Regions from separate parts of the Parabacteroides sp. B2-S-102 genome, predicted to be linked through region 2. Evidence: riboswitches for the same ligand, from Rfam matches in the RefSeq annotation. Region 2 holds a riboswitch; the other holds the start of a gene.
The links. Region 2 has a riboswitch for thiamine pyrophosphate ahead of thiD (bifunctional hydroxymethylpyrimidine kinase/phosphomethylpyrimidine kinase). Riboswitches for the same ligand answer to the same signal wherever they lie in the genome.

Region 1 (14,817 bases), on a different contig from region 2:
AACACGGCCTGTCCCTTGCGTACCGCCGTACCATCCACGAATGGCAAGCTACCAAACGAGATCACGCCGGGGACGGTAGCGACGATCACGGACTCCTCCCCCTGCGCCGCCATTACTCGTCCGCTCGTCTTAATCACATCCGTGAAAGGAGCGGGATTAACCGTTACGGTCTGCAAACCAACGGCCTCGGCTAAAGCCTTCTTAAAGACAATCTCGCCGGGATGGGTACCACCGGCCTCATGCTCATGCTCATGGTCATGGCCTTCGTGTTCATGTCCCTCATGATCATGATCGTGAGCCTCTAATTCATGATTATGCTCATCGTGTCCGGCTTGCGACGCATTTCCCGCACAACCGGCAAACAGGTAAGCGCACATCGCACCTACCAAATATATTTTCTTCATTGTGTAAAAAATCTTGATATCGTTAATAATAAATAGATAGGGGCAAGTCTGTCCTCACCCGCTCTCACAAACGAGGTATCAAGACATAGGAGGGGCACGAAGTCCCGAGGCACTCACTATCCAAGTGTCGTGCAGCGACTCAATGTAAGGGGCGTTCTCGTGATCAAGGAGCTGTCCGCAAAACGCCGGTTCAGGTGGATAAATGTAATCAAATAAGACGAGTAACGGCATCAGATGTATATCCACATCTCCATCCATAAAATGAGAAATATGCGTACTGAAATAGGCCAAGTTATGCCCGTCGCAACCGCAATCATGCGTATCAGTGCTTTTATCGCCATGCGCTTGCTCCGCGGTCAAGGATTGATAACAAGGCATCCCGTCCCGGTGATGATGGTGAGGGATAACCACAGAAAGCAATGCCAAGATGCCGGCCATCAGCACCACGTATTGTACAACCCTCTGTTTCATTTTCTCACGCATGGCACAAAGATAAGGATATTTTTCCGTTTTTTACATGAATGTTGTAAGTTTGCGGTAAATAAAAAGATAGATGAAGTTTGGAGTAAATAAAAAGGTATTATTATATACCGCCGGTTGCGTATGGATTTTCGCCGGTATCAATATCTTACGCATCGGTATCGTCACATGGTTAAACGATACCCATTATTGGTTATTCAAGATCGGGGAAGCGACCATCGTTTTCTTACTTTTCTTCAATTTGGTCTTTAAACGGCTTTTCTATAAACATTCCGAACGGATCTCCCGGAAAAACGGGAAACATTGCCCGTTCTCTTTCTTCGACGTGAAAGGTTGGATTATCATGATCTTCATGATCGCTTTCGGGATCACGATCCGTGCGCTCCATTTACTGCCGAATTCTTTCATTTCTGTATTCTATACGGGATTATCCACGGCGTTGATCATAACGGGATTCTTATTCTTGAGACAAGGAAAAACCGTTGGGAATTGAGAATTGAAAATTAAAGATACAACAATCAATAATTCTCAATTCTCAATTCTCAATTTTCAATTCCCAAGCTTTTCGCAGATCAACTCAGCCGCCTTCTTGCCGCTCATCAGCATGCCGCCAAAGATCGGTCCCATACGGAAGCTACCGCTTACGCCGTTAGCGGCCATACCGGAAACGAATAATCCCGGGTAGATCTCCTTCGTGTTCTCCACCGTCGTCTGCTCACCCAGCTCCACATTCAAGGAACGCTCGCCGATCACGCCTCCGGTCGGTGTATTCAATTGGATATCATTCTTACGGGCTACCACACGGGCGATCTCGCAATCATGCCCCGTACCTTCCAAGACAGCCTTTGCCATGATCGTCAACGGATCCACGTGCATCCCCTCACGGATTACCGGAGCCCAGTTCACTACCACACCAGCTACGGCATCGTTATGAAACACCACGTCCTCTACCGAATAGCAGTTAAAGATCGTAGCGCCCGCCTTCGTCGCCTGATAAATCAAAGCGGAAGTGGTATGTACCGAATCCATGATATACGTGCCGTTAGCACCCTCTTTATAACTTACGCCCAATTCCTTGATAATCGGCATAGCCTCTTCCTGCACCACGATATCGTTGAACATCATAGCGCCGCCCCACATACCTCCACCGGGAGCCAGCTTACGATCAAACAACGCCACCTTCTTACCGGCTTTCGCCAAGAAATAAGCGGCCACGATACCGGAAGGTCCCCCTCCCACGATCGCTACATCCACAGACAAGTTGCTCTTCAACTTCTCGAAGTAAGAGTCAATGATTCCACTTGAAACAATCTGTTCCATCTTAATAACTAATTAAAGTTTAAACATCAGGGAGCACATAGAGGTAACGCCCCCTTTATTTCCTAGTTCTACCTTATTTTCCCTTCGCCGGCATTACCCGGATCAGGTTCGATGGGTATAATCTCAGCCCGTATGACTCGGGCACCCCTATGTGAAAAGTCGGGGGCAAATGTACAAAAAATTAGTATATATGTACTCAACAGAGCCATAAAAGGCAAAAAACGCTCAGCCAAACAAAATGTAAGAAGCTTAATCTTCTTCCGACCAGTCATCAGACCAACCGAATTCTTTATCCCGGAATAATTCAGCTAATCCCGAAATCTGCTTGAACCGAAGTAACTCATTTTTATCCATTCCAATATTACGCATGATCCACTTATCAGACATCCCAGATTTGACCAACTCCGTAACAATCTCCGTCATAAGTTCCAAGTTGTGCATCCCTCGAGCCCTGTTATGGCGAATGGTTGAAGCCATTCGGTTTGAAATATCTTTCTCAATCACCGTTACAGGCAACATTCCTTTCTCACGATCATAAATCCTTTGAGATTGCTTCATAACCAGATAACGATGATAACCATCTACTATCTCATATAAATCATCCTCTTCAAGATAATAACAGACGCAAGGCATCGTATAGCCATCCTCCCAAATGGAAAGTTCCAATAATCGCATTTCCGGTGGTGCCATGATATTAGGGTTATAGCTGTTGGCTACAATTTTTTCTATAGGGACAGCCCTAACACCATATGCCGGACTAACAAAGTTTCCCATGCTTATAAAAATTATATTTGTCCATTACTTCTTTTCTCATATCCCTTTCTCGTTTTGTCTGGGAAAAACCCATATACTTACATGTATGATCGTTTTTCAAAATACAAACACACATACGTTTGTAAGTAGGGATTTCTTTAAACTCAGGTATATTGATATCATCGATATACTCCATCCGTACCGGTTTCTTATCCGTATGGTAAGCGGTACATTCTTCCACAATGATAGGAATATTAGCCGCCCGTAACTTAGCGATAGTCTCCTCACTGAGGCATCCTCCTTTTTCTCTCCAGAATTTACGGCTGACTCTTAACTTATTCAAATAGTTCTCACGAGTTTCTTCGGGTAAAGTATTTAGGAGAAAATACATATATTTCTCCCAAGAGAACCCGGCTGGGCACTTGATAGCCCTCCATCCCATAGCGGAGGTATTCCCATATATACCGGCAAAGCCAACACCGTTTACACGTCCAACCATCCTCCCCCACATGTCGGGATCGACAACTTTGTAAATGAACAGTGTGGATATCGCTTGGGATATGAATGGGCTCGCCACACGTTGCCGGGACAAAGGCACCCCTGCTTGATAATACAAATCATACAAATGATTATATGTCCAACCGAACTTTCCGTTCGCTATCCAGATATCCTGAGTTTTCCAATCATAAATAGGATATGCGTTATATATAGAATAATTCATTCTGCGAGTCCATTTATAATTAGCTAGTTTTCTGTAATTCTTATCACTATGTATGGCCCGCCACCTATTAAAACTCTCTTGGGTACGGATACCAACAAGGCAACATATACGCCGGCCCATTTTCCGTTGATACAACCAAAAAGGGAACATATTCTGAAAATCATAATCCCACATGTCCTCCTTGAAAAAGTCAAAGTCTTTCGCCCGGAGACATGAATGGGGCATCTCTCGAACCCAGATATCCCGGTACTCCTCGCTCCAAGGTCTCCAATATTGTTGAAACATAGATGTACATGTCTGGACTTTAAAAGGAACACAACAATGATAAATATCAAGGATATCGGAATTAGCGGCATAAACCTTTTCCACATATTCGGTCGTCTGGCTGTATTGAACCTCATAATCCATATGAAATACACCTAATTTTCGTCCCGGAGCGTATCTACGAATATAATCTACACACAAATTCAACAGTACACCACTATCCTTTCCGCCGGAAAAAGAGACGTATACGTAATCGAAATAATCAAAAATGATCTTCAATCTTTTCTCTGTCGCCTCGTACACATCCATTCTTCGCATCATGACTCTACCTCCGGTAAATAATGCATTTTATCATAATTTTTCCACTCAACACATGTCTGGAACTTTTTTTGTGAGAACACTTTTACATGACGTTTATGCACAACAGCCATAAGTGAAGCTTGAGATGAAAAATCCTTTATGACTTCTTCAAGAAGTTCACTCAATACCGAAGGATCATCACCACTCACGAAATAATTGTCTATAGAGTAATAGAGATGTCCTTTTTTTACAGGCATAAAACCAACAACAGCTGTTTCATGAAAGGCTATATACCAAACGTGGCTACGAGATGTTTTAAAAGGGTAATTGTTATTTTGTCGCAAAATGGCTGGATTCATGACCAAAGGTGCGACAAGTTCATATAACAATTTGTCCGTTCCCTGCAATGTCATAATTTTCATGGTCTGCACTTAATAATATTACCATGCAAATTTAGGCATTATATATAGATACCGTAGCCACAAAAACACAAAAATGTAATTTACTCTATTTATATTTAGTCACTCGCTCATAATCGATAACGCCTTTCCAATTCATACAAAAAGCGAAATCATACAGATGGCCCTCGCTATCCGTATAGCATTTCATATCCCGGGGAACATCTTCGAATTGCTCCTCCACGATACGCATATCTGCCGGCATCTGCAAAGGCAACAAAGCGGAAGGCTCGGCTTTTCCACTGATGATATCCAAGACCGCTTGGTTTTGTACACCGAAGTTCACCAGAATGGCATCCGCCGAACCCTCGAACTCGGACATAATCGTAGGCTTATCCATCTCCAAAGATACGATTACAGGCTTACCTTTCATTTTAGCCTTTGTCTCCAAAACAGAAAGCATATCCTGCTTATTAGCTGTTTTCACGGACTTACCTTTATAAGAACGGTTCGTGAAATTCTCAAACGGATCTCCCCCCGCCAAACTTGGGTTACGGGCATAGGTAGCGGTATAATCATTATACTGTAAACTGATAGGCATATAACCGTTTCCACCTTTCTCACAATCGGATTTATCATACCCCGTACCACTGTTCGGGCTCGTCATAAAGACGATGGCGAAATCCGCCTCATCGGGATTATCAACGACCGTAAGATACCATGACCGATACCCTCTACTAAAGCTTGCGCATTATTATTCCAGCGAGCCGCCACTTTCGGGCTTTGCACTCTCGTAACCAATACATGACGAACATTATCCTCGGTGAGGAATTTACGCTGCGCATCGGAAAGATCGGATGGCTGGGCTCCACTCTCATCAAAAGATTTGCCATTGTAGGTAGAAGTTCCAAACCCTTTCGAGGCACCGGGGATAGATTGATGGGCGCTATAAAGCATCAATCCGGCGATTTCCTCTGTAGATAACTGTCCGGCCAAATCAACGGCACGTTCCTCGGGCGTAAGACGCCAATCCTCATACGGATCAAGCCGCCCGTTCCGATTCAGATCTTTGAAGGCATATCCGTCAACAGTAAGAAGTCTCACCCCCGAATTGGCGGAATATCCTAATACAGCTCCTTCTTGCTGGGTAACGATACGGATAGAATCTTTCTCCACCTCCGTCCACTTCGTGCCCGAACAAGCACAGGTGGAAACTAACAAGGCGCCCAACATACCATGGGTCAGCCGAACAGTAATAAAAGGTTTTCGCATACTTTCTTAGTTTTAATAGGTTAATCTCTATTCAATAATGGTTTCTCAAGAATACGATTTATCCGAAATGAGGCGGACGCTTATTCAATCTGCGCTCGATAAAGCTTTTCATAAATTCCACGGTCTCGTCGATCCCTAATACGGATACATCGATCGAGAAATTATAAGAAGAGGCCATTCCCCATGTCTTATTCGTATAATAATTATAGTAAGCCGCACGGGATTTATCAGTCTTCTCCATCATGTTCTTCGCCTCTTCCACCGTCACACCATGCCTTTCCACGGTCTTTTGGACCCGGCTCTCCACTGAACTATGGATAAAGAAGCTCAAACAAGCCGGATCATCCCGGAGGATATAATCAGCGCAACGCCCTACCAAAACACACGACTCAGTCTCCGCCAATTTACGGATAGCGTCACTCTGTATCTTAAAAAGACCGTCATTAGACAAAATATCATTATAAGGCGTAAACATCCCTCCCATAAAAGAAGAATACCCCATCGTAAAAGCGTACGATAAACCACTGGAGGCACGTTCGTCCGCCTTCTCGAAAACATCCTCGCATAATCCACTCTCACGGGCCGCCACGGTAATCAGTTCCTTATCATAGTAACCGATACCCAACTCCTTCGCCAAACGTTGTCCGATCTCGCGGCCACCGCTTCCGAACTGGCGGCCTATCGTCAATATGATTTTATTATCCATAGATTTCAAGTTTAATTCAACCATTTACAAACGTACAAAATTATTTTTAAAGCCACGATAATAATATAATAAACACTAAAACAAAAAATAATCAAAGTTTATACTTACATTTGTTTTCGAATAAATTTAGTACACTCAATTTATCATGAATAACATTCATTCCAATACAACATTTCTTAATGAGGCTATAGACAAGAAGACCGATGTAGAAGATGAAAAGACCGACTTGATTTTGGCCAATATGATTGATTTGCGAAAAACGATGTCGGATGTATTGTCACTTCTTCTTGGAGCCAAAAAAAACTCGGTTATTGACCAAGCGCTATTCCGCATCTTACAATTTTTCGATGTGGATCGGGTGTATATCGGAACATTTGACGAACAAACTCATACTGTTGATTTTACGAATGAAGTTACTTGTGATGGCATTATCTCTATGCGAGAGGATTTACTGCGTCAACTCCCGCAAGACGAGATTCCTTGGTGGTACGACAGTATCAAAAAGGGCATGGATATCGTTATTCATGATGTCTCTAAAATGCCGGAAGAGGCGAAGAGTGAGCAGCATCTTCTGATTTTGCAAGAGGTTTCATCCTTATTAGTCATCCCTATTTTCAAGCAAGGCAAACCATCCGGATTTATCGGCTTTGATTCTGTAAAAAAGAAACGGAACTGGAGTGCCTTAGATATAGAGAACTTACATATGTTGGCTGATATCCTTTCCATAGCCATTGAAAGAGGGGAAGTTCAAGGATTAGTAGAACATACGGCTATGCAAGTCATGAAAAGCGAGACGAAGTTTAAGATCATTTTCGACAAGATGCCTTGGGGCGCCGAACTTTATGATGAGAATGGAGTGTTGGTAGATATCAACCAAGCGGATCTCGATATTTTTGGTGTTACCCGTGAGCAGGCCGTGGGACTGAATATGTTCGAGAATCCTAATATCCCGAAATATGTAAACCAAAGCCTCAAAAACGGAAAAGATATATTCTTTCCTCTTAATTATGATTTCAAGGTTGCTTCTCAAAACGGCTATTACGATAGTCATCATGATTCTAAAACAAAGCATCTGTTGGTAAAAGGAGTCACATTAAAAGACTCTCTTGATAATATATTCGGCTATATTTATATTGTATTCGACGATACCGAGAATCACATCAAGCGGGAACAAATCGAAAATAGCCTAGCCCGGCTAAAAGTATCGGTAGATACCGGGGATTCCATTCTTTGGGAATACGATGTAGAGAATGATAAATTGACCGTAGATTTTGGCCTCAATGAAGACATTAATAATAATGAGGGGCTAAAAGCGATTCATGATTACAACTTCAAGAATCAAGAAGACTATAAATCCTCAATCCATCCGGATGATTTTGACCGGGTATATAATAAACAGTTCAAACCTCTCCTGCAAGGGAAGATCAATAACTTCGTAGCGGCCTACAGGCGTATCCTCAATGGCAAAACATTCTGGTTCAACTCCAATGTACGCTCCTATAAATTCAACGATGACGGAACGCCTAACAGGATCGTAAGCTATACCTCCAACATAACCCAGCAACGGGAAAAGGAGATCGAGCTAATCAAGGTAAAGGAAGCTGATAAATTGAAGTCCGCATTCTTGGCGAATATGAGTCATGAGATACGCACGCCGCTGAACGCTATCGTCGGGTTCTCAAATATAATCGCCGAGATTGATGATGAGGTAGAGCGTCAATCTTATTTAGATATCATTCATAAAAACAATGATTTGCTACTGCAACTGATCGATGATATCCTTGATTTCTCTAAAATCGAGGCGGGAACCATGGATTATCATTTCGAGGAAGTGGACATCAAGGATATATGTGGCGAAATCGCATTGGCAGACTCTATAAAGATGCCTTCAGACGTGGTTCTTATCTTTGATCTCGGCTCCCCATCCGTAATCGTTAAAACCGATGAGCGGAGGGTTATGCAAGTGATATCTAATTTCGTGAATAACGCTATCAAATTTACCACAAAAGGAAGTATCACGATTTATTATGAGATAGAAGGGGATTTTATCCGAGTCTGCGTGAAAGATACAGGTATCGGTATCTCCGCGGAAAACCAAAGACGTATATTCGAGCGATTCATCAAGGTAGATACTTTCCAGCAAGGTACGGGATTGGGATTAACCATCAGCCGAACCATTATCGAGGCATTAGGAGGTAAAATCGGCGTAGACTCTGAAGAAGGGGTGGGTTCCACTTTTTGGTTCACTCTGCCTTTGGACACAAAACGGACTGATATTGAGCTTTCACCGGATATCCCCGTCCAATCCGAAGAAACGCCCCGTTCAGATAGGCATCATTCCATCTTAATCGCCGAGGACGTTTATGAGAATTATTTCCTTTTGGAAACCTTGTTTGGCAAGCAATACCAACTTTATCATGCGCTAAACGGGCAAGAGGCTATCGATATGTTCGAGACATATCATCCGGACCTAATCCTGATGGACATAAAAATGCCGGTTATGGACGGATTCGAAGCGACTCGCAGAATCCGCACCTTATCCAAGACCATTCCGATCATAGCGCTCACGGCATTCGCTTTCGAAAGGGAAAAGGAGATCGCCAAACAATGTGAATTCACGGATTATGTAGTGAAGCCCATTGATATAAAAGAACTAAAGAAATTAATCGCTAAGGTATTGGCATAAAAAAAGCGTGTTGCGACAATCGCAACACGCTTTTTATTTACTTAGGCATCGGAGCGGCAGAAGGAGGAGGCGTTCCCAATCCCCATTCCTTATTCGCTTTCGGCCCCATCTCTAACTCTAACAAACCACCGGCGGCGATATCGCTATGATTGAACCAAGGCTGGTTCAAGGTTACGCCGTTCAACTTAGCGGATTGTACGTATTTATTCTCATCGGACGCGTTATTCGCACGGATCTCGAACGTATTGCCGTTACCCATATCCACTTTCACGTCGGTAAACATCGGGCTACCGATATTATAGGTAGGAGAACCCGGAGTCACCGGATAGAATCCCATCTGACTGAAGACAACGAAAGCGGACATACCACCACCGTCCTCATCACCCGGTACACCCATCAAATCATTGCGGAACCATTGATTCAATAAGGTACGGATACGTTTCTGCGTCATCCAAGGCTTACCCGCATAATTATACAAGTACGGGATATGCAAGCTCGGCTCATTCGCCATAGAGAACATACCTACGTTACCCGTATGATCCGGAAGCGTGGAATAGAATTGCCATTTAGACATACCCAGCGGCGTATTGAACATGGAATCCAAAGCAGAGATAAACGCCTCATTGCCTCCGATCAAAGAGATCAAGTCACCGATATTATGCTGTACGTCCCAACGATAAATATATCCGTTATTCTCATCGTAATAATCACGGGCACCCAGACCACCATCATAACGGTAATCCAATGGATAGATAAACTTGCCATCCTTATCTTTCGGATGGAAGAAACCTGTCTCCGGATTAAATACGTTCCGGTAATTGTAAGAGCGACGCAAATAATAATCCGCCTCGTCTTTCTTTCCCAATTCTTGAGCGATCTGGGACAAGCACCATTCATCATACGAAGTTCCTAAAGTCACGGCGATCGGCTGACGTTTTTCCCAAATGGATACGTTAGGCACCGTCTCTTTCTCTCCCGGTCTCAACGCGGGAATATAGCCATGTTCCTTGTAGAAATCGTCCAACCAACCGGCGGGAGCGGCAGACCACGGGATCAAGGTCTTTTCCTCGATACCTTTCTTACAAGCGATATAAGCCTTTTCCAACTCAAACCCACGCAAGCCCTTGCGGTAAGCGTCGATCACGGTAGCGACGGCATGGTTTGAGTTCATACGGCGTGTATCTCCCGTCACCTCCGGGAAGGTAGGCATCCAGTCGGTACCCATCTGCTCCGCCATCAGGAGATAAGAGTTGATGATATCGTTCTCACGCTCATTATCGATCAAGACACGCAGGGGATGCGTAGCACGGTAGGTATCCCAAATCCAGTCGTCCGTATAGAAAGGCCGTCCGCCATCCTCATGGATCTTTCCGTCGAAAGCGCTGTAATAATGTCCGTCCTCGCTCAAACAAATCGGGCGTTCGTAGCAACGATATAAAGATGTATAGAATACGGTCTTCTCATCCTTGGTACCGCCTTGTACTTGTATTTTACCTAAAGCGTCGTTCCAATCGTTGCGGGCGATCTTCGCTACCACATCCACGTCGTAAGCGGCGATCTCACGCTCCAGATTCTTCTTCGCCTGTTCCTCGCTGATAAAAGAGATACCGTAGCGAACGCCAAGTTTCTTCACGTCCTCCCCGAAGGAAAGGGCGATAGCGGCATTGGTACCTTCCACGGAGGTCTCGTTATAGTTGACACTGCCGTTTGACAATACACCCGCTTTCACAGGCTTCTGGTTCGTCTCGGCATATAAAAAGACTTTCGTTTTCTTATCTATATATTGATAACCGCTTACGGAATTACCATTTACTTGTAGCTGTCCGTTACGGCTGTTAAATACCAGATAAGCCGGTCCCTCTTTCTCGAAAGTGAGCGAATATACGGCACTTTGATGGGACGGGGCGAAGTCCACGTCGATTTCCTCATTATCCAGATATACCTGATAACGGTACGGCAAGATCTTCTCCCGGTCATAGCTATAAGCGATCACGGGTCGCAAGCCGGATTCGTCACCTTGATAAGGGCATAAATTGAACGCGGAACGCTCACGATGGTTTGTCACGATAATAGGCAAACCGCCCAGACGGTCGCCCGTGAAGTCCGCACGCTCCGGATATACACGTAGCATACTGTTCGGCAAATGCACGGTCGGGAAAGTAGGCACCAATAAATGGCTGATGTTTCCCATATAAGGATTCACGTAATCCACCGGGTCCATCGCCGAAGGAGAAGTCCCTCCCCCACCGGCGCATGACACCCACAGGAAAGCGGAAGCCAAAAGGGCCATCGAAGTTTTAAGCTTTGTCTTCATTTTGTCGATTATTAATTCGTTAATTATTCTTTGCTTCTCAGCCGGGTACTTTCCCGGCAATCCGTGAGACGTTGTCTCACGGGTAACAGAGCTAACCGCTCACTAGTAAGGGAGCTATTTACTCAGCCGTCTTCGGACGATTTTCCGGGGCAGCTCCGAACTCCTTATTCGGTGTACTTCCCATCACAAAGGTAAGATTCCCTCCCTTCACGATATCATCATACAAGATATAAGAATTGTTATAAGGTTTACCATTTAACAACACGGATTGGATATATACATTCTCCTTGCTGTTGTTCTGGGCTACGACCTCGAAAGTCTTACCCTCCGGCAAATGAACGGAAGCCTTATCGAATAACGGGCTACCGAACACGAACACGCCATTGGAAGGATTTACTTGGTAAAATCCCAAGGCAGACATGATATGCCAAGCGGACATCTGGCCACAATCCTCGTTTCCGATGATGCCCTCCGGTTGGTCGGTATAGAACACATCTTGGATGTAACGAACTTTCTCGGCTGTCTTCCATTGCTCGCCGGCGTATGGATAAAGGTAAGTGACATGATGGCTCGGCTCATTTCCATGGGCGTACATGCCGATCAACCCACTGATATCCGGAGAGGCGTTCTCTCCTAACTCACCTTCCACCAAGAACAAAGAATCCAGTTTCGAGATAAACGGAGCGTCGCCACCCATCAACTCGATCAAGCCTTCCGGATGCTGGGGCACGAAGAATGTATAATGCCAGCCATTTCCCTCACAGAAATCGCCTACGCTATGTATGGACTGGATCGGATCGTACGGCGTACGCCAGCTGCCATCATTCATTTTCGGACGGATAAAGTTGATATCCTTATCGAAATACTGCGTATAATATTTACCACGTTTCAAGTAATTTTGGTAATCCTCCGTCTTGCCCATTTTTTTCGCCATCAAGGCGATACCCCAATCATCAGCGGCATATTCCATCGCGATAGAAGTAGCCTCACGTACCTTATCACAAGGGATATAGCCTTTTTCCAACACGTACGGCACCCCGTTTTGCTTCTCATAGACAGATGAAGCAACCATATAACGATACGCACGGTCGGCGTCAAAGCCGGTAAAACCTTTCAGATAGGCATCTGCGATAATAGGCACAGCGCTATATCCCGGCATTTGGTCCGTCTCACCACCAATCAACGGCCAGATCGGTAATTTCTCTTGCTGGTCGTAAATGCTTAACATCGAGTTCACCAAATCCGACACATATTGAGGCTTGATAATCGTGAACAACGGATGCAAGGTACGATACGTATCCCATAGAGAGAAAGTGGAATAGTTCTTCCAAGTATTGTTCGTATACACCTTATCGTCATGGCCACGGAAATCGCCATTCGCGTCGCAATACAACGTCGGAGCGATAAACGCATGGTACATGGCGGTATAGAAAATCTTCTTGGCACGCTCATCTTTCGTATCGATGGAGATACAAGACAATTGGTCATTCCATTTATCGATAGCCTCGTTACGAACCTCGTCGAAATCCCAATGAGAAAGCTCCGTACGTAAGTTAGCCAAGGCATTCTCACAACTTACGGAAGAGATAGCGACCTTTACCAAGGCGGTCGGGGCATCTCCCTTAAAGGTAATCACTCCCTTAACGGACTCGCCCGTCAACTCATCATTACCTGCGGCCTCATCATCGTTGAATACAGCCAAAGACTCGATCGGCTGATCACATTTCAACGTAAAGAATACTTTGTGACGTGGGCTCCAACCTTTGGAAAAGCGGTACCCCTCGATCGTGTACTCATCAATCTTCTTCAAATAAGTGTCATACGCTTTATCACCGATACCCTCCTTCAAGTTGATCAAGAGGCGATGCTCGCTTCCCGACGGATACGTATAACGATGTAAGGCTACACGCTCGGTCGCTGTCAACTCCGCCTTTACGCCATTATCCATCAGCAAAGAGTAATATCCCGGAGCTACGGCTTCGTTGGCATGTTTATAATAGGAAGAAACGGCTCCCTCTATATTATCTTGCTCGCCACGGGCGGTACGTACCTCGCCCGTATAAGGCATCAGAAGGATATCCCCCAGATCAGAACATCCGGTTCCGCTCAAATGCGTATGACTAAATCCGATAATGATACTATCGGAGTAATGATAACCGGAACACCAGTCCCATCCCTTAAAAATATTCTGAGGACCTACTTGAACAGCTCCAAACGGAACGTTCGCCCCGACAAATACGTGTCCGTGTTCTCCCGATCCGATATAAGGATCTACATATGCGGTAAAGTCTGTCTTGTTTTCCATCTTCTCCGGTGTAGCACAGGAGTATGCGAAAAATGTCAGGCATATCGCTATGCCTGACATTAATGGTTTATGAATGAAATTCATCTTAATTGCTTATTTCTTCTTTTTACTAGGTTTTACAGAAATAGGGGAAAGTTTATTGATCCCTTCCTCGTTTACGGAGAATGAGTAAGGCATATCCTCCGGATTAATACCACGATTCATATTCGGCTTGTCACCCATCTTGAAGTCAATCACGCCACCCTTAAACAAATCGTTATGATCCAAATAATTCTTGGTGTAGTTCTTGCCGTTGAACGTCATAGATTCGATATAGATATTCTTATCGCTGTTGTTCGGGGCGTTGATCACCAAGTTGTTTCCATTCTCAAAATGGATCGTAGCCTTCTTGAACAGCGGAGCGCCCAACACATATTGGGTCGTACCCGGAGCTACCGGATAGAATCCTAACGCTGAGAATACATACCAAGCGGAAGTCTGGCCATTATCCTCATCACCGCAATAACCATCCGGACCCGGAGTATACATCTTATTCATTACTTGACGCAACCAATATTGAGCCTTCCAAGGTTGACCCGCATAGTTGTATAAATAAATCATATGCTGGATCGGCTGGTTACCGTGAGCGTAGTTACCCATATTCATCACGGTCATCTCGCGGATCTCGTGGATCACACCACCGTAGTAGCTATCATCGAACAAAGGCGGTACAGCAAATACGGAGTCAAGCATCATCACAAATGAATCCTTACCGCCCATCAAGTCGATCAATCCCTGAGGATCGTGGAATACAGACCATGAATAGTGCCAGCTATTACCTTCCGTGAAAGCGTCACCCCATTTCAGCGGAGAGAACGGAGCCATGAACTCGCCATTCTCATTCTTGCCACGCAT
Region 2 (14,817 bases):
TCGTCTTCAACTCCGTATCCGACGAAAGCAAAGCGCTTTTAGAGGAAGCGGTCCGCCAAACCGGTCTTCGGATATCCGCCCAAACCCGTATCACGATTGATGATTTTAATACGATTACCGTGAATGTTATTTATAAATTATGAATACAATATCAATTATTCCAATATCCGATAGCAGCCGGGTGCTTGCTGAGCGAATTCTTGCTTCTTATCCCGAGGCGAAGATCTTACCATTCGGCTCTTTCTCAAAAGAGGTTTTTCACGAATCCAGTAGTTTGGTATTTATTGGAGCGATGGGAATTTGCGTACGCAGTATCGCTCCCTTCGCGGAAGATAAACATACCGATCCGGCCGTGGTTTGTATAGATAGTACCGGCAAATACGTGATTCCTGTTTTATCCGGACATATCGGTGGAGCGAACGATCTTTCCAAAGAGTTAGCGAACCTATTAGGAGCCGAAGCGATTATTACGACACAAAGCGACAACGCAAACCTATGGGCGCTCGATACATTAGGGAAGAAATACGATTGGACCTTGATCGCCAAAGATAGCAATGCCGCCATCTCCACTTTTGTCAATGGAAAACCGACAGCGCTACTCCTTGATATACGAGATAAAGGAACGGATTATTTGGAGCGTACGGTCCCGTCTCATGTCTCTATCTTTTATTCCTTCGAGGCGATACCGCAGCAAGACTATGAGTTATTGATGATCGTCAGTCCCCAACAATACGATACATCCATCCCTACGATCACCTATATACCGAAAGTCCTCCACCTAGGAATGGGTTGCCGCAAGGATATGCAAGGCGATCCTACGGTCGTTTACGAACATATTAAAGATGTATTGTGTAATAAACGCCTATATCCGGAAGCTTTGGCGGATGTAAATACAATCGATTTGAAGAAATGCGAACCGGTGCTGACATTACTGGCTTATGGAGTTATGGAATGCCCTTTCCACACCTATACATCAGAGGATCTGAAAGATATCCCGGTACCCAATCCCTCGGAGAAGGTACTGGAGGTAACCGAATCCCCAAGTGTATCGGAAGCTTCCGCCATTTATGCGGCTCATGGCGGTCCGCTTTTGGTCGAGAAGCAAAAAGCGGATTTAGGGAAAGGAAATGAATATACCTTTGCCGTAGCGTTAGATCGGACGGCCTGCCGTGAGGGACATATCGAGATCGTAGGAGCCGGTCCCGGCGATCCGGACTTGATCTCTATCCGCGGGCGGCAAATGTTGGAGAAAGCTGATTTGATCCTGTATGCTGGAAGCCTCGTCCCGAAAGAACTTACCTTATGCGCAAAGGCAGGCGCTACGGTGCGAAGCTCGGCGGATATGAATCTGGAAGAACAGTTTGCGTTGATGAAAGAGTTTTATGATAAAGGATTGTTTGTCGTTCGTTTGCACACGGGCGATCCTTGCATTTATGGAGCTATTCAAGAGCAAATGAATTACTTTGATCAATACGGGATGGATTATCATATCACTCCGGGTATCTCCTCTTTCCAAGCCGCCGCCGCCGCTCTTTATTCTCAGTTCACGATTCCGGAGAAAGTACAAACGATCATCCTCACTCGTGGCGAAGGACGTACGCCCATGCCTGAGAAAGAGCAACTGCACAAACTGGCTCAAAGCCAAAGTACGATGTGTATTTTCTTAAGCGCCGGTGTCGTAGAGAAGGTCCAAGAGGAATTATCGCGACATTACGCTCCAACCACTCCGGTAGCCGCTTGCTATAAATTGACATGGAAAGACGAGCGGATCTACCGTGGGCAACTGAAAGATCTCGCGAAAATCGTAAAAGAGAATCATCTTACACTGACAACATTACTTGTCGTCGGGGATGCCATCGATAATCGCAAGGGTCTATCCCGCTTATATGCGGATGAATTCAAACATCTTTTCCGTAAGTAATGATACTGATCCTTGGAGGAACGACAGAAGGTCGTGTGGCTGTGCGGGTAGCGGACGAGGCAGCCGCTACCTATTACTATTCTACGAAAGGAACTTTGCAATCCATTGAATGCGCGCATGGAATCCGTTTGACCGGAGCCATGAATGCGGAGGAAATGGAGTGTTTTTGTCGTGACCACGCGATTAAGCTATTGATTGATGCGGCACACCCTTTCGCTCAAGTGTTACACCAAACGATCGAAAAAGTATCGAAATGTTTACAGATTCCGGTGATCCGTTACGAACGTCGGTATCCACCTCGTGATGAGGACTTGATTTGGTGCGATAGTTATGCAGACGCAATTCACCAAATGGAAAACAAAGGTATCCAACGGCTACTTGCCCTCAGTGGCGTGAACACCCTTGCCCCGCTCCGCCCTTATTGGCGATCGCATACCACTTGGTTCCGTATATTGGAGCGGGAGGAATCTTTGTCGTTGGCCGAAAAGCAGGGCTTCCCCCAAGAACGTCTGGTTTTCTATCGAGAAGGTGAGGATGAGTTAAAGTTGTTGGAGCAACTCCATCCGGATGCGATCTTGACAAAGGAAAGTGGTTTCTCCGGCTATTTTACGGATAAAGTGAACGCTGCCCGCCAATTCGGAATACCAGTATTTGTCGTGAAGCGTCCCGCATTACCGGAAACTTTCTACCGAGTGTATGGTGAAGACGGATTGCGTAAACAAATTGAACGCCTATTACCAGAATTCTTTCCCTTGAAAAGCGGATATACGACCGGAGCTTGTGCTACCGCCGCCGCAAAAGCTGCTTTATTGGCCTTATTATCACGGAAGGAACAAACAGAAAGCCAGATAACATTACCCTCGGGAGAACAGATAACGTTGCCGGTAGCCTATACCGAATGGGCCGGGTGTTCCTCCGCCACCTGTACCGTGATCAAGGAGTCTGGGGATGATCCGGACGTGACGAATCATAGCCGGATCCGGGTTACTGTTCAATTATCTCCCGATGCATCCGGTTGTGCCACGGTAATGGCACAAGAAGAACATTGTCAAGAAACAGAAAGCGACGATACGGGAAGAGTCATCTTCCAAGCAGGTGAAGGAGTCGGAACCGTGACCCTTCCGGGACTCGGCTTGAAAGTCGGTGGCCCGGCTATAAACGCCACGCCCCGTAAGATGATCCGGCAAGAGCTGATTCCACTCCTGCCCTCACCCGATTCCGTCGCTATTGTCACGGTCTCGGTTCCCGGTGGCGAGGAGTTGGCGAAACGTACCTTCAATCCGAAACTTGGAATTATCGGGGGAATCTCTATTATCGGGACATCCGGAATCGTGCGTCCTTTCTCATCGGACGCTTTTATCGCCTCGATACGGAAAGAAGCCAGTGTCGCCAAAGCGATAGGTTGCGAGACGTTGGTTATTAATTCCGGGGCGAAGAGTGAACGCTACCTTCGGAGCTTATACGCTTCTTTGCCTCCACAATCATTCGTCCATTACGGGAATTTTATCGGAGAGACGCTAAAGATCGCTGCCGATTTAGGTTTCAAGCAGGTTATCTTAGGCATCATGATCGGCAAGGCGGTGAAACTTGCGGAAGGTTTCCTGGATACACACAGCAAAAAAGTCGTCATGAACAAAGGCTTCCTTCAAGATGTAGCGAAAGAAGCGAAATGCGAGGAGGCGACCGTAGATGCAATCAATCGGATTACGTTGGCCCGTGAATTATGGGAGCTTCTTACGGAAAAAGATCAAAATCGTTTCTTCCCATTACTTTTACAAAAATGTAAATCGTATTGCGCTCCTATCCTTCCCGACGGCGAACTAACCTTGCTGTTAATATCCGAAGAGGGCAAGGTCTTATACCAATCTTAGCTTTAGAGACGCAGCACGCACGCTACGTCTCTACACCCCCCAGACTGTAATAGCATTTCTTTTTAGCTGTTTATTCTTTTTTATTAGGGATTCTTTAAGAATACATATTAGGAGGATTTCGTACTTTTGCCCTCTAAATATTGATTAAAATAATGTTTAGATATCTTTTAATTTATATGGCCTGCCTTCTATTCGCCTTTTCCGTAAAGGCGCAAGGTATTTCCAATGACACGATTCCGAAAGAAGTGCTGATGCTGGACGGTAAGCCTATGACCGAAAAGCAAATACAACGTTATCATAAACAATTACATAAAGACTCCATACGGGCCAACAAAAGGATCTGGTGGTCTATCCTTGGCGGACCGTCTTACACGCCGGAAGCCTCCTTTGGCGTAGGTGGCGCGGTTTTGGCTAGCTTTCGCTTAAACAAGAATGATACGATATCCCAACGATCGTTTATCCCTGCGGGATTTAACATCACCTTAAACGGGACGTTCGTTTTTGCCGGTGCTGGTACCTTATTCTTCAACGAGAATCGCTTCCGTATTTATATCAGTTACGGTTATCGGAACGAACCTTCGCATTATTTCGGGAAAGGCTATGAGACGATCGAGCAAATCGAGAAGAGCGACTCGACAACGAAATTCCATAAGAGTTCTTTCCAACTATATCCCCGTTTCGTATGGGAAGTTAGGCCTCATTTATATACGGGTCCTCTTTTTGATATTAATTTCAGCAAATCAGATGATATCAACCCGGTGATGGCCGAAGATCCTTATTTCAATAAGTTCAAACGAGATTATGTCAATATCGGTGTCGGCGGCTTGATTCAATACGATACACGAAATGATGTGGCGACCCCAAGTTCCGGTATGTTACTAAGCGCGATCGCCAAGGTGTACGGAAAGTATTTAGGCGGTGCATATAATTATGAGATGTTCGAACTGGAATACCGCCAATTCCAGCAAGTATTTCGTCCTCGTAGCACCTTGGCATGGATCGCCAAGACACAAATCGGTGTGGGGAACGTTCCTTTTACGGAGCTTCCTTCATTTGGTTCCCCTTTCGATCTTCGCGGATATTATTGGGGGAAGTACCGTGACAAGACCATGGCGTATGGGATTCTGGAGTATCGTCATATGTTCGGCAGCGTGGAGAAATATAAGAGCGGTAATTTCTGGGCGAAGTGTGGTTTTGTAGGTTGGGTTGGCACGGGTACGATCGGAAACGCTCCTATCGTAGACTGGAATAAGTGGAAATTCAACTACGGCGTAGGCCTACGTATCCAAATGCAACCCGGCAAGAACTTCCGCCTAGACGTAGGCAAAGACCCGAACCAAAAAGGAATGGCGGTTTATATGAATATGACGGAAGCCTTCTAAAACCAGAAGGCTCCCGTCTACGATCTATGGAAGTATAACCTTGCGTTAAAATTATCGTTTAAAAGCCGGAAATATCTTAATATCGATTTTTTTCACTAAGTTTGCGTCATCGAAGGGGTGCCATACTATATGGGCTGAGATCATACCCTTACTACTTGATGCGGGTAATGCCGCCGTAAGAAAAACGAATGTTAAATGGATAAAAATGAAACGTACCGTTATCCGGTAGCTTTAACGATCGCTGGCTCTGATAGTGGCGGTGGTGCCGGAATACAAGCGGATATTAAGACTTTTTCCTCGCTGGGTGTTTTTGGAGCCTCGGCGATAACGGCTATAACCGCTCAAAACACACAGGGGGTGCGAGGGATCCAAGCGATCTCTCCCGAGATTTTGAGAGGACAAATCGAAGCTATTCTTGAGGACTTCATCGTAGATGCCATAAAAATAGGGATGCTACATAACAAGGATGCCGTAAAGGTTGTATCTGAGACTTTACCTTCCTTCCGACGAACTTCTATCATTTTAGATCCGGTGATGATATCCACGAGCGGAAGTAAATTATTGGAGGATGACGCCATCCGAACCATCATGGATGAGTTGTTCCCTAAAGCGACACTGCTTACTCCGAATATTCCCGAGACGGAATATCTTTCCGGTATAAAAATCAATAACGAGGCGGATATCTTATGTGCCGCCCGGAAATTGCAGGAAAAAGGATGTAACGCTATATTGATCAAAGGGGGGCATATTCCCGGAGTAGAAACGGTGGATCGGTTATTTATCAATGAGAATAATCCGATTTGTCTGGCCTCGCCAACAGTGGAGACCTTCAATACCCATGGAACGGGCTGTACGCTATCGTCCGCCATCGCCGCTTATATGGCACTCGGCCATTCATTGGTGGAAGCCGTACGATTAGCCAAGGAATATATGAATAACGCGCTCGTTCACGGGGCAAATGTATGCATGGGAAAAGGGCACGGACCTGTAAACCACTTCTTCTCACCCTCTGCCCTTCATAAAATCCGATGGAATCATGAATAAGCTGGTCGTAATTACTACACCTTATTTTTTCGCGGATGAAGCTTCTTTGATCGAACTTCTATTCGCGGAAGGAATGTCTCGTTTACATCTACGTAAACCGGATTGTAAACGTGATGAATTGGAGGGCTTATTGGATAAGATCTCTCCGGCTTATTACGACAGGATCGTTCTTCATGATTGGTTTACCTTGGCAGAAGAAAGGGCTTTAGGAGGAATCCATTTGAACAAGAGGAACCCGGAAGCTCCACCTTTATATAAAGGTAGTATAAGTCGTTCTTGCCATAGTCTGGAAGAGATTATCGAGTATAAACCGGTATGCGACTATGTGTTCCTTAGCCCGATCTTTCAGAGTATATCCAAAGAAAGATATGGTAGCGGATTCTCCTTAGATGGATTGCGAAACGCAAAGGGCATCATCGATGATAAGGTGATCGCCTTGGGAGGAATCTGCTCACAAACAATAACGAAATTAAGAGATATCCCCTTCGGCGGTGTCGCCGTTCTCGGGGCCCTTTGGGGAAACGATCCCTCCCTTCTTGTTGCGGATCAACTCATAAAACAATTCAAACGATTACAAGTATGGCCTTAAATTATTATTTCGGATATGATGAGAATGGAAGAGTCGGTCGGAGAACAACCGGATTACGCCCTCCTTTTGGTGGGAGTAACCGCTTGATGTTTATAACGCATCGTACACCTAAATATACGGAATGCGACGAGGTACGCATGGCAATCCAAGGAGGATGTTCGTGGATACAATTGCGTATGAAAGACGGGATCTATGAGGATACCGTACGTAAATGTGCCACTATCTGCGCGGACGAATGTGAGCGAATCGTGGATTTCTGCGTAAACGATGATCTGGAGGCTGCCGTGACATGTGGCGCTACGGCTTGTCATCTGGGTAAGAATGATATGCCCTTGGATATCGCTTGGGAAGTACTGAGAGACAAGTTAGATTCCAATGCCATCTTCTATATCGGGGCTACGGCTAACACGTTCGAGGATATCCGGCTGGCCGTAGAACGAGGCGCCTCGTATATCGGACTAGGGCCGTATCGCTTTACGGGTACCAAGAAGAATTTGAGTCCCATCTTAGGTCTGGAAGGTTATCGTAAAATTATCGCTCAATGCAAGGAGGCTGGCATTGATATTCCTATCTTTGCGATAGGTGGTATTACGTTGGAAGACGTAGGCCCTTTGATGGAGACGGGTATAACCGGAATCGCTGTTTCGGGCGCGATTATCAATGCCCCCGATCCCGTGGAGGAAACCCGCCGGTTTATAGAGGAAATCAATAAGTACTAAACTAAATACATATGGCTACTAAAAAGAATATGCGTATTTCCTATCCGTCCTCGGAAAAGATTTATGTCCCGGGCGAGATCAATAAGATCAAGGTAGGTATGCGTAAGATTAAGTTGTTGGACACGGTAACCTTGGATGAGCATGGAGAGCGAACCTTCAAGAAGAACAATCCGGTAATCGTTTACGATACGAGCGGCCCGTATTCCGACCCCAAGATATCGATTGATATCGCTAAAGGACTTCCTCGTATACGTGAGGAGTGGTACGGTAAGCGTAAGGATATGGTTCAATTGCCGGAATTGACTTCCGCTTATGGTCGTGAGCGATTGGCGAACGCGAGTCTGGATTCTCTCCGTTTTCCCAAGCGACACTTGCCTTTCCGGGCTAAAGAGGGTAAGAATATCACCCAGATGTATTATGCGAAGAAGCGTATTATCACTCCGGAAATGGAGTACGTGGCGATTCGTGAGAACCAGCAAATCGAGGCTTTGGGACTGAAGTCTTATATCACGCCGGAGTTCGTCCGCAAGGAAATCGCCGCCGGTCGCGCGATCATCCCGGCGAATATCAATCACCCGGAAGCCGAGCCGATGATTATCGGTAAGAAGTTCTTGGTAAAGATCAATACCAATATCGGTAACTCCGCTCTTTCCTCCGGTATCGACGAGGAGATCGAGAAGGCGATATGGAGTTGTAAATGGGGCGGAGACACGTTGATGGATCTCTCTACCGGCGATAATATCCATGAGACGCGCGAGTGGATTATTCGTAACTGCCCGGTTCCGATGGGTACGGTTCCTATTTATCAAGCCTTGGAGAAGGTGAATGGTAAGGTAGAGGACCTTTCTTGGGAGATCTATCGGGATACGTTGATCGAGCAGGCGGAACAGGGCGTGGATTATTTCACGATCCACGCGGGTTTGTTGCGTAAACATGTGGAGCTGACGGCGACTCGCCTGACGGGGATTGTCTCCAGAGGCGGATCGATCATGGCCAAATGGATGCAGCTTCATGACGAGGAAAACTTCCTGTACACACATTTCGCCGAAATCTGCGAGATACTAAAGGCATATGACGTGGCGGTCTCTATCGGAGACGGGCTTCGTCCCGGTTCTATCTATGACGCGAACGACGCGGCACAATTCGCCGAGCTTCACACGATGGGAGAACTGACGAAAATAGCTTGGGAGCAGTTCGTACAAGTGATTATCGAAGGCCCGGGCCATGTTCCCATGAATAAGATTCATGAGAATATGAAGGAACAACAGTATGCCTGCCATGGAGCGCCGTTCTATACGCTGGGTCCGTTGACGACCGATATCGCTCCCGGATACGATCATATCACGTCGGCTATCGGTGGCGCGCAAATCGCTTGGCATGGGACGGCTATGATCTGCTATGTTACGCCGAAGGAACATTTGGGATTGCCGAATAAGGAAGACGTGCGTAATGGGGTGGTCGCTTATAAGATAGCGGCGCATGCCGCTGACTTGGCGAAAGGGCATCCCGGCGCTCAAGTACGTGATAACGCGTTGAGCAAGGCCCGTTTTGATTTCCGCTGGAAAGACCAGTTCAATTTGTCCTTGGACCCGGAAAGGGCTTTACAGTATTATAAGGAGAGTGCTGTTACGGATGGAGAGTACTGTACGATGTGCGGTCCTAATTTCTGCGCTATGCGGTTAAGTAAGGATTTGCAAGGTTGTAAATAAAATACTGTTTTGAGGGGATGAGACGGGGCATGCCCCGTCTCTACAATTGAGTGATTTGTTTTCCGCATTCGTAGCCTTCCTCATATAGTTCTTCCAGTTTCTTTGTGTCGCTTCCGGTACGGCCGACTTTAATCGGGCTTTGCGGACGGATGACGAAGGCTTTTCCTTCGGCCTCCAGTTGGTCTATGTAATCCAAGACCTCGTTGTACCGCCGGTATCGTAGTCGCAACTGTTCCCGGATCGCCGGGTATTTGTTATAAATAAAGCCGGGAAGGTAAAAATCTTTCTCTTCTTTCCGATAGCCTTTGTTACGGGTAAGGATGATGACGTTCTTGGAGAAGCCGTCGGCGATAGCCCGTCGGATAGGGATGGCATCGCATACGCCTCCGTCGACCATCGGTATCCCGTCTACATACGTAATTGGACAGAGGATCGGTAAGGTGCAAGATGCTTTACAGATATCCACCAAACGTTTCTTATCTTTCTTCTCCTCGAAATATTCCGCTTTACCCGTCAAGCAATTGCTCGTGACCATAACGAACCGATCCTTGGACTTGAAATAGGTATCGTAATCCAACGGATAATACAAATCCGGATAGACATAAAACAAGAAATTCAGATCGATATATCCCCTTCCCCGTAAGAAATGACGAAGACCTATGTAATTATATTTCTTCAATAGGTCGATATTGCTAAAACGAGAGCGTCCCCGCTGGCGGGAAGCATACGAGATTCCGTTACTCGCGCCCGCCGATACTCCGATCGTATAAGGAAACCAAATATCATGATCCATAAAATAATCCAATACTCCCACCGTAAATATGGCACGCATTCCGCCACCTTCCAACACCAAACCTGTCTGACTATCTATTTCCATATATATACCTCTGAATTAAAAAAGCCATTGCTGGGTTCCCACCAAGCAATGGCCACAAAAATATAATAAATCAGCGATAAATAATAGTTCCTTTTTAGAATTTACTTGGTCACTTCGTTCACTAAGGGACAGCCTTCCTCGAAATCCTTGATGTTCCGCAAGGTAGTATCGGCGATATTATGCAGAGCCTCTTTCGTGAAAAACGCCTGATGGGAAGTAACGATCACATTGTTGAACGAGAGCAGACGGGCCAAGACATCATCATCGATAATCTTATCCGATTTATCCTCGTAGAAATAGTCTCCCTCCTCCTCGTAGACATCCAATCCAGCGGCAGATACTTTCTTGGTCTTCAATCCCTCGATCAAGGCGTTGGTATGGATCAGTAACCCGCGTCCCGTATTGATAATCATTACGCCGTCTTTCATCTTGGCGATCGAATCGTCGTTGATCAGATAACGGGTCTGGTCGGTCAACGGGCAATGCAAGGAAATGATATCGGACTCTTTGTATAACTCGTCTAAAGAGACATAGGTGATCCCTTCCTCCTTGGCGAATTTCTCATCTGGATACAGGTCGTTTGCCAATACACGCATCCCCAATCCTTTTAAGATATGAATCAATATCTTGGCGATCTTTCCGGTACCGATAATACCGGCGGTCTTGCCATGCATATCAAATCCCATCAAGCCATTCAAGGAGAAGTTGCCATCTCTCGTACGCCAGTATGCCCGGTGTATCTTACGGTTTAACGATAACATCAAGGCCAACGTATATTCAGCGACCGCATAGGGTGAGTAGGCCGGTACGCGTACGACCGGTAATTTCCCTCTGGCGGCATTCAAATCCACATTATTAAAACCGGCGCAACGAAGCGCCAACAGTTTCACGCCATTGGCAACCAAAGCGTCTATTACGGCGGCATCAGCCGTGTCGTTCACGAAAATACATACAGCGTCTACCCCTTGGGTTAAGACGACATTATTGATATTCAAATGTCCTTTATAGTAACGAATATCGAACTCATACCGCTCATTGATCTTATCGAAAGAAGCGATGTCGTAGGGTTTAGCACCAAAAAGCGCGATCTTATATGCCATATAACTTTAGTTTTTTAATATAACTAAATTAAGCCCTTGATTGTTTATCGAAAAAGAAATCCATTCGTTTAATTATAGTACTTTTGTCCGCTGGGTAACAATATAGATGAGCATGAATCAATCCCATAAAAGATCTTTTATAGCAGTTCTTATTTTTATTGGCTTTCTCTTGTTTATGGCATTTTGGGGCATCGACCTGATCTTAGGGGCGTATGCGGGACATAAATTGAGTAAACTTGCCGAAAGGCATCATCTTGACATACGCTATGATAAGATCCGGTTGGTGGGGCTGAGTACCGTACGTATGGAGGGATTGACCGTTATCCCGATTGATGCTGATACGTTGATACATGCGGACAGGCTTCAAGCGAAACTGGAGCTTGGCAGATTATTGCTACTTACCCCTTCCATAGAGAGTGTACAAGCGGATAATTTGCATATTCATTTTATTAAGAAGGGAGAGAGAGCTAATTTTGATTTCCTTTATAAACCATCGAATCACCCAGGTGAGCTGGAGGAAACAGCTGTAGATGATAAGGAACGGGATTACGCACGCAAGGCTGAACGCTCCCTTAGTCTCCTTTTCAATTTATTGCCCGGAAATGCCTTGGTACATGATTTATGTGTTTCTTATAGTAATAAAGGAGATGAACTAATACTAGAGATACCCGAACTCAATCTTACTAACAATCAATTCTCTACGCATATAAATAGCACGGAGAACGGAGTTCGTAGCGAATGGATTTGCGAAGGCTCTCTCTCTGATAAGGAGCGACTCGTGAAAGCCCGTCTCTACGCCGACGAGCATACGAAGATTCCTCTTCCTTTTCTGGAATATCGTTGGGGGGCATCGGTACGTTTCGACACCTTGGCCTTCGAGCTTAAGGGACCTAAAATAGAAGAAGACATACAATCCTTACTCGGAAGCGCCTATGTGAGCGGGCTTACCATCCACCAAGAGCGTATATCTCCGGACACGGTCTTACTGGATAAAGGCTCTATACACTTCCGGACAAACATCGGTAAGAACTATATCGAATTAGATAGCGTCAGTGATATCCGGTTTAATCATCTGGATTTCCATCCTTATCTGAAGATCGTTAAAGATACCAGTTGGCAAATCACGGCCTCTGTGAATAAAAGGGATTTCCCTGCGGATCAACTGTTCTCCTCCCTGCCTAAAGGCTTATTCTACAATCTGGAAGGCCTGAGAACAGAAGGTACCCTCTCCTATCATTTCCGATTGGATTTGGATTTCGGACAGGTAGACAGCTTGATCTTGGAATCTACTTTGAAAGCGAAGGACTTCCAGATCCTTGCCTATGGGAATACGGATTTGCGGAAGATGAATGAGCCATTTGAATATACCGTCTATGAGCAAGGCGAGCCGGTACGCTCTTTCGAGATCGGTCCGGCGAATCCCTCTTTCCGCCCGTTCAACGCCGTATCCCGTTATCTTCCTTTAGTGATCATGCAGAGTGAGGATGCCGGCTTCTTTTATCACAACGGTTTTATTCCAAGCGCTATCCGGGAATCGTTGATACAGGATATCAAGGAACGACGTTTCGCCCGTGGCGGCAGTACGCTTAGCATGCAATTGGTGAAGAATGTATTCTTGAGCCGTAACAAGACGATCGCCCGCAAGCTGGAGGAAATGTTAATCGTATGGCTGATCGAGAGCGATCATCTGACCTCTAAAGAGCGGATGTTTGAGGTTTATCTGAACATCGCCGAATGGGGCCCCATGATTTATGGAGCCGCCGAGGCCTCACGTTATTATTTCGCGAAGGAACCTTCCCAGTTAAACCTTGCCGAGTGCATTTTTATGGCCAGCATTATCCCCAAGCCCAAACAGGTCCGCTATTGCTTCGACGGGTTGCGGTTGAAGCCGTATTATGAGGATTTTTACAGGGTAATACTGGATCGCTTGGTAGATCGCGGACTTATATCTTCGGAAGAGGCGGTAGGGGTAACGCCGGAGTCTGTCGAAATAACAGGTCCGGCTAAGGAATACCTGACGGCTACCCAAAGTCGATCTCCACGCTCGTCCCAACCCCTAGATCAGAAATAATATTCACCTTCGCCCCATAGGTGCTCAATATGCGTAGCGAGAGGCTTAGCCCGACACCATGCCCGGCGTATTCCCGGGTATTGCTCGCCCTGTAAAAGGGTTGGAAGATTCGTTTCAATTCCTCGGGAGGAATGCCGATACCTCGGTCGGATATGGTCAAGACACTGCCTCGAAGCCGCATCTCTACCGATTTATCGTCCGAATACTTACAGGCGTTGCTCAAGATATTCTTGATCGCTATCTTCAATAAATAGGGATTGGCACTGATCATATAAGAGAAATTATCCGGGGAGAACGAGATCCGGGCCGAGGAGAACTGCATCAAGAAGTCCGCTAGGAAGATCGTCTCCATCGCGCTTTTCTGGATCTCCTTATCCCCGTGCGACAGGAACAGCAGGTGTTTGATCAATTGTATGATACGGCTCGTCTCCGTGGCGATACGTCTTAATGCCGCTTGGTATTCCTCCGGGGAGCGCTCTTTCAGCAGGCTGATCTCGCATTCGCCTTGAATGGCTGTCAGTGGATTGTTCAACTCATGCGAGGCGTTGCTGATAAACGCTTTCTCACTTTGGTAAGCAGCGTCGATCCGGTCTACCATCCGGGTCGCGTATAGTCTGCCGACAAAATAGATCAATACCGAGCTAACCAATATCAATCCCAGCAACAGCCAGCCGATCCGATGCTGGATATCCATCCCATACTGATTCCCGGAAAGGACAATCACGATGAAATTCCCCTCGTTGTCGGGATAATACAAAGCCGCTCCCATTTGCGTATCGTGCTTGAAGTGAACGATATCCTCTTGGTATAGAGATCTCACCTGCGTGGCGTCCAGATAACGGGACAGCACTTGGCGGGTCTCCAAGCTATCGGCGTTCAGCAATATCTCGGTAGCGACGGGAAGGGTTTCCTCGTAACGCTGTTGGATACGGGCATAGCTCTCGTCGTCGGTCTCGTCCTTCTCCCAATGCTTCTGTGCCGTGGCATAGGCTTTTTCCGTCAGGTAAGAATAGTACAGGCGAGAGATATAGCTCGTGGAAACCCAATAGAAGACAAGCGTCACGACGGCTATCACGCCTATGGTAATGGCCGAGTAAAAGAGAGCGATCTTGTTTCCTGTCTTCATGCTTCCATCATATAGCCCACACCCACCACGGTATGGATTAGCTTAGGTTCGAAGTCCTTGTCTATCTTCGTGCGCAAATAATTCACGTAAACATCGACCACGTTCGTATTGGTATCGAAATCCTTGTCCCAGACATTCTTTAGCAAGTTCATCCGGCTCAAGGCCGTTCCTTGGTTCTGTATGAAATATTCCAAGAGCCTATATTCCTTTACGGTCAAATCGATGACCTGCCCATTCCGTATAGCCCGATGGCTTGGAGGATCTAAGACCAGATCCCCGCACCGAAGAGCCATATGGACGGATTCGTTTCCCGATCGACGTAATAACGCCTTTATGCGGGCCTCGAGCTCTTGGAAGCTGAAAGGTTTTACCAGATAATCATCCGCCCCGGCATCCAGCCCGCTAACG

Region 1: linked by a shared signal. The riboswitch ahead of NBH07_RS04230 (sulfide-dependent adenosine diphosphate thiazole synthase) and the one ahead of thiD (bifunctional hydroxymethylpyrimidine kinase/phosphomethylpyrimidine kinase) in region 2 are both predicted to bind thiamine pyrophosphate.

What each region holds. Positions count from the first base shown of each region.
Region 1 is NZ_JAMOKM010000002.1:324,953-339,769, forward strand. Features, by position in the region: gene NBH07_RS04215 (efflux RND transporter periplasmic adaptor subunit) at 1-404, opposite strand, end outside; gene NBH07_RS04220 (DUF6769 family protein) at 483-887, opposite strand; gene NBH07_RS04225 (hypothetical protein) at 958-1,377, shown strand; gene NBH07_RS04230 (sulfide-dependent adenosine diphosphate thiazole synthase) at 1,434-2,204, opposite strand; TPP riboswitch at 2,267-2,363, opposite strand; gene NBH07_RS04235 (IbrB-like domain-containing protein) at 2,454-2,978, opposite strand; gene NBH07_RS04240 (DUF3440 domain-containing protein) at 2,962-4,263, opposite strand; gene NBH07_RS04245 (hypothetical protein) at 4,260-4,664, opposite strand; gene NBH07_RS04250 (glycoside hydrolase family 3 C-terminal domain-containing protein) at 4,750-5,307, opposite strand; gene NBH07_RS04255 (hypothetical protein) at 5,304-5,912, opposite strand; gene NBH07_RS04260 (cytidylate kinase-like family protein) at 5,971-6,618, opposite strand; gene NBH07_RS04265 (hybrid sensor histidine kinase/response regulator) at 6,764-9,304, shown strand; gene NBH07_RS04270 (GH92 family glycosyl hydrolase) at 9,342-11,618, opposite strand; gene NBH07_RS04275 (GH92 family glycosyl hydrolase) at 11,737-14,007, opposite strand; gene NBH07_RS04280 (GH92 family glycosyl hydrolase) at 14,017-14,817, opposite strand, start outside.
Region 2 is NZ_JAMOKM010000001.1:634,338-649,154, forward strand. Features, by position in the region: gene cbiE (precorrin-6y C5,15-methyltransferase (decarboxylating) subunit CbiE) at 1-143, shown strand, start outside; gene cobM (precorrin-4 C(11)-methyltransferase) at 140-1,921, shown strand; gene cbiD (cobalt-precorrin-5B (C(1))-methyltransferase CbiD) at 1,921-3,792, shown strand; gene NBH07_RS02715 (BamA/TamA family outer membrane protein) at 3,945-5,174, shown strand; TPP riboswitch at 5,278-5,375, shown strand; gene thiD (bifunctional hydroxymethylpyrimidine kinase/phosphomethylpyrimidine kinase) at 5,370-6,218, shown strand; gene NBH07_RS02725 (thiamine phosphate synthase) at 6,211-6,807, shown strand; gene NBH07_RS02730 (thiamine phosphate synthase) at 6,798-7,526, shown strand; gene thiC (phosphomethylpyrimidine synthase ThiC) at 7,538-9,235, shown strand; gene NBH07_RS02740 (patatin-like phospholipase family protein) at 9,276-10,112, opposite strand; gene NBH07_RS02745 (2-hydroxyacid dehydrogenase) at 10,214-11,212, opposite strand; gene NBH07_RS02750 (biosynthetic peptidoglycan transglycosylase) at 11,325-13,283, shown strand; gene NBH07_RS02755 (sensor histidine kinase) at 13,234-14,409, opposite strand; gene NBH07_RS02760 (response regulator transcription factor) at 14,406-14,817, opposite strand, start outside.